2 regions of the Paenibacillus sp. 102 genome follow, and region 2 is predicted to be linked to the other one. Evidence: riboswitches for the same ligand, from Rfam matches in the RefSeq annotation. Region 2 holds a riboswitch; the other holds the start of a gene.

Region 1 (2,211 bases), on a different contig from region 2:
AATTTTTTAATAATATATAAGCATCTAATTAGTGAAATTGATTTTTCTAAAACTAGAAATTATTATTTTCGTACAAAAAAATGACTAAACTAAGTTAGTCATTTTCTATACTATTGCATGCTTGATGAGAGACATATCTTTTTCTTATAAACTTACATCCTCTACTTGTTTTTCTACTGGCCATTTTTCTAATGTGTAAGCCATCTCCCAAAATGAATATTCATATTGACTGCTAATTACAAAATGCTGTTTCATACGCTTGCGATCAGCTTCTGTTACTGTTTCTGCAATAGCATCTAATCTTGCAATTTGCTCTTCTACTAAAGTACGGAACCAGTCAGAACCATATGCAGAAATCCATTCTTGGTAAATTGGTTCTTCCGGTTTACATTTCTTAAGTCGTTCACCAATTTCATAATAAAGCCAATAGCAAGGTAAAATGGCTGCGATAACATCCCCAATATGTCCCTCATATGCAGCGCGATACATATGTGATGTATATGCATAAGCTGTCGGTGCAGGAATGAACGATTCTTTTTCTTCTTCTGTAATTCCTAGTTTTTTCGCAAAATTCTCATGCAGTGATAATTCAGCTTGATATGTATTTTGTGCATGGTGCGCCATACGAGCTGTCGTTTCTAATTCAATCGCTTTTGCTGCTCCTAACGATTGAACTCTTGCAAAATGACTTAAATAATATGAATCTTGCAGAACGTAATAGCGGAAGTTAGCTAAATCTAATGTTCCAGCTCCTAGCTTTGTGACAAATGGATGATTAAAACTTGCTTCCCAAATCGGATTAACTTCTTTACGTAATAACTGTGAAAATGACATTATAGGCCCTCCAATTAACGTTTTGATAATAAAGAATGAAACAAGTTTCTTAACGAATTGCTCGTTAACTACTAGACTACTGGGATCTACTTCAAATAGGTGCGCAAAATAAAAAAGCTTTCTTTACACACACGTAAAGAAAGCAGACTGGACATCATCAATATTGTAAAAATATCATTTTCTGTCACTTCCACTTCCCTACGCTGGTATTACCCAAATCAGGTCCTAAGAGTTTCAAAAATATTCGTTGATCTCAGCCTTTAAAAGGCCCCCCTAGTGGATAGATATATAAAACTATTTAACTTTGATATTAATCATAACATATTCTAGAATACTATCAAATAGTATTTGTAAATTCAGCACTTATAATATAAAGGTGCACAAATGTTATCTATCTTCTTCTACTAACCTCTTAATTTGCTCCTTCACATTCGAATCACAAACACCACCGTGATAACAAATTACTCTATCGATATCAAATTCTAAAAATCTTCTAAGCGATTCTGTAGCTGTTTCCATATCTGGTGTCGTATGCGGAACTGGCCCTCTTAGTTTTCCATCAACGCATACCATCGCGTCACCCGCAATTAATGTTTTATATTTTTCACTATATAAACTAATATGTCCGGGAGTGTGCCCTGGTGTATGAATCACTTCAATGCCTCCGAAAAATGATAGTCTTCCTCCGTCTTCTAATGTCCGATTTACTTTTGCATTCGGAGGATTTTTATATAGAAATTGCATAACCTCTGGAAGTGCCTCCCATTGGTCTTTACTCATTTTACTTGGATCCGTTTTCATTAAATGCGCTTGTCCTTCAATATACGGCTTGTCTAATTCATGTGCGTATACTTCAATAGAATGGTCTGCCTTCTGCTGTATTTCAGGAAGACTTCCAATATGGTCTATATCTTGATGGGTTAAAATAACTGCTTGTAATTGCTCAAAAGGCACACCAATACCAATCATTGCATCACGAATCCCTTCTAATTGGCCTGGCATACCAGTATCGATTAATATAGCTTCTTTTTCATCCCAAAGTAACGTGGGATTTAATTCGAACTCTTGAATTTTTAATTTTAACACCGCTAGACCGTCTTCTATTTTCATATTACACGTCTCCCTCGATACATAAATTAGTGAAGTTATTTCACTTACTAAAATGTATCACGCTAAGGATAATTGTTCAAATGATTAATTTTTTATTATAACATAAAAATATTTATTTGTCAAGTTATTTCGTCTGGTTCACAACTATTTTTTTCATCAAACATCTTTTCGATACAAATTAATTAAATCTTTCAGAGCTGCAGCTGCTGCTCCTCTCGGGCTTGAAGCTCCCCCAGTCGAAGTAACTTTTCCCATCGCATCAGTATG
Region 2 (2,211 bases):
CAAATATAATATTTTTGAGCCTGGTTTTATATGTTGGATATTTTGTGTAGGCAATTCTTGGGCTGCTACAGTACGTGTGTCTACTTGATTTATGGATGGAAGTAGAGATGCGACTGCGACAGTAGTTGCCGTTAAAGCTGTAGCTTTCTGTTTCATCTAATATTAGCCTCCCATAGATGTATTAATATATTTTTTATTATAGTATAAAGATATAATATTTTGTGCATTGTTCACATAACTGTAATATGATATGTGAAAAAAATAACGACTTTTTAATGGAATCGAAATATATTACAAGAATAACAGATAAACAATCATTAGAGTTTGGATAAAAGATAATTAGTATTTTCAGAATAGATATAGAAATGCAAATTGAAAAAATGGCAGAAGAACGTTTTTTAGGTGGGGAAGAGAATCCACCCATGCATAGAAGTGGTCAGTAGCCCCATGCCAAGTTAAAACAGTTGCTGATAACCCATGACAATGTTATACTGACTATGGTAATTTCATATTGTGCTAGGAGAGCTGGTGTTGCCAGCTGAGAGTAAGACCGAAAGTCTTTTATCCTTTTACTACCTGATCTAGATTATGCTAGCGTAGGGAAGCAATTCGGACATGAACATTAGGTCCCCGTTTCTTTGCGTAAAGAAACGGGGATTTTTTATTTGCCAATTTAATAGTGAAAACCACTAGGGGTGCTTTGCATGCTGAGAGAGGAATAATCCTTAACCCTTACGGACCTGATCTAGGTAATACTAGCGAAGGGAAGTGGAACAACGAATAAATGTATTTTTATTTGCTGAACCACTTCTTATATAGAAGTGGTTTTTTATTTTAATAAACAGATATAAAAGGAAGGGGAAATATAAATGAAATTTTGTGAGAGGTTATTTGAGACCGTACAGCCTGTTTGGGAAAAAAGTCATAATCACCCGTTTGTAACTGGAATGGGGGACGGTACGTTAGACAAAGATAAATTCCAATATTACATCATACAAGATTATTTATATTTGCTAGACTATGCAAAACTATATGCAATAGGAGTTGTAAAAGCAACGAATCCGCAGGTAATGGGCAAATTTGCAGAACAAATAGATGGCATTTTAAATGGAGAAATGACAATCCATAAACAGTATGCAAAACGCCTTGGTATTTCTGTAAAGGAGATGGAAGAGGCAAAACCATCTGCTAAAAATTTAGCGTATACAAACTATATGATGTCAGTATCTCAAAATGGTACGCTTGCAGAGTTAATTGCGGCTCTTCTTCCATGTATGTGGAGTTATTGGGAAATTGGAAAGCGTTTAAATGATATTCCAGGAGCGAGAGATCATGAGTTCTTCGGAGAGTGGATTCAAGGATATAGCTCAGAAGAGTATGGAAGTCTTTGCATTTGGCTAATGGATTTATTAAATGAACTAGCTGAAGGGAAATCTGAACAAGAGCTAGCTAGATTAGAAGAGATTTTCTTATATTCCAGCCGATTTGAGTATTTATTCTGGGATATGGCGTATCGTAAGGAGATGTGGGGTTTTGAGGAGCAAGAGCATACTACAATTTCATAATGTTTCCTTTCATTATGATGAAAAGCCAATCATAAACGGTCTAGATGCTTCCGTGCAAGAAAAAGAGTTTGTTAGCATTATTGGACCGAGTGGCTGTGGCAAAAGTACATTGTTTCGTTTAATTACAGGGTTAGAAGAACCTACGGCTGGAAATATTCAACTGACAGAAACAACGAGTCATCCTGTAGGGTATATGCCACAAAAAGATATGCTTCTGCCGTGGAGAACGATTATTGAAAATGCGGCATTACCGTTAGAGTGCCAGGGGATAAAGAAAAAAGAAGCACATGTAAAGGCAAAAGAGCTGTTAGAACAATTTGGTTTACAAGGATACGAGAACAAATATCCGAAAGATTTATCAGGTGGTATGCGGCAACGAGTATCCTTTATTCGAACCTTATTAACAGGCGGGAACGTTTTGTTGTTAGATGAACCTTTTAGCGCATTAGATGCCTTAACGAAAGCAACGTTGCAAGAATGGTTGTTTGAACAATGGAAACAGTGGCAAAAAACAATTTTATTTATTACACACGATGTCGAGGAAGCACTTTTTCTTTCCAATCGGATTTTTGTTGTGACAGAGCAGCCTATTACAACTCTAACAGAGCGCATTGTTCCGCTAGGGATTGATCGCTCAAGAAAAGAT

The links. Region 2 has a riboswitch for thiamine pyrophosphate ahead of tenA (thiaminase II). Riboswitches for the same ligand answer to the same signal wherever they lie in the genome.
Region 1: linked by a shared signal. The riboswitch ahead of tenA (thiaminase II) and the one ahead of tenA (thiaminase II) in region 2 are both predicted to bind thiamine pyrophosphate.

What each region holds. Positions count from the first base shown of each region.
Region 1 is NZ_JBCGHT010000003.1:534,726-536,936, forward strand. Features, by position in the region: gene tenA (thiaminase II) at 145-834, opposite strand; TPP riboswitch at 1,013-1,119, opposite strand; gene AAIE21_RS11940 (MBL fold metallo-hydrolase) at 1,222-1,944, opposite strand; gene AAIE21_RS11945 (homoserine dehydrogenase) at 2,101-2,211, opposite strand, start outside.
Region 2 is NZ_JBCGHT010000006.1:222,481-224,691, reverse strand. Features, by position in the region: gene AAIE21_RS16395 (SH3 domain-containing protein) at 1-156, opposite strand, end outside; TPP riboswitch at 509-620, shown strand; TPP riboswitch at 682-784, shown strand; gene tenA (thiaminase II) at 870-1,565, shown strand; gene AAIE21_RS16385 (ABC transporter ATP-binding protein) at 1,534-2,211, shown strand, end outside.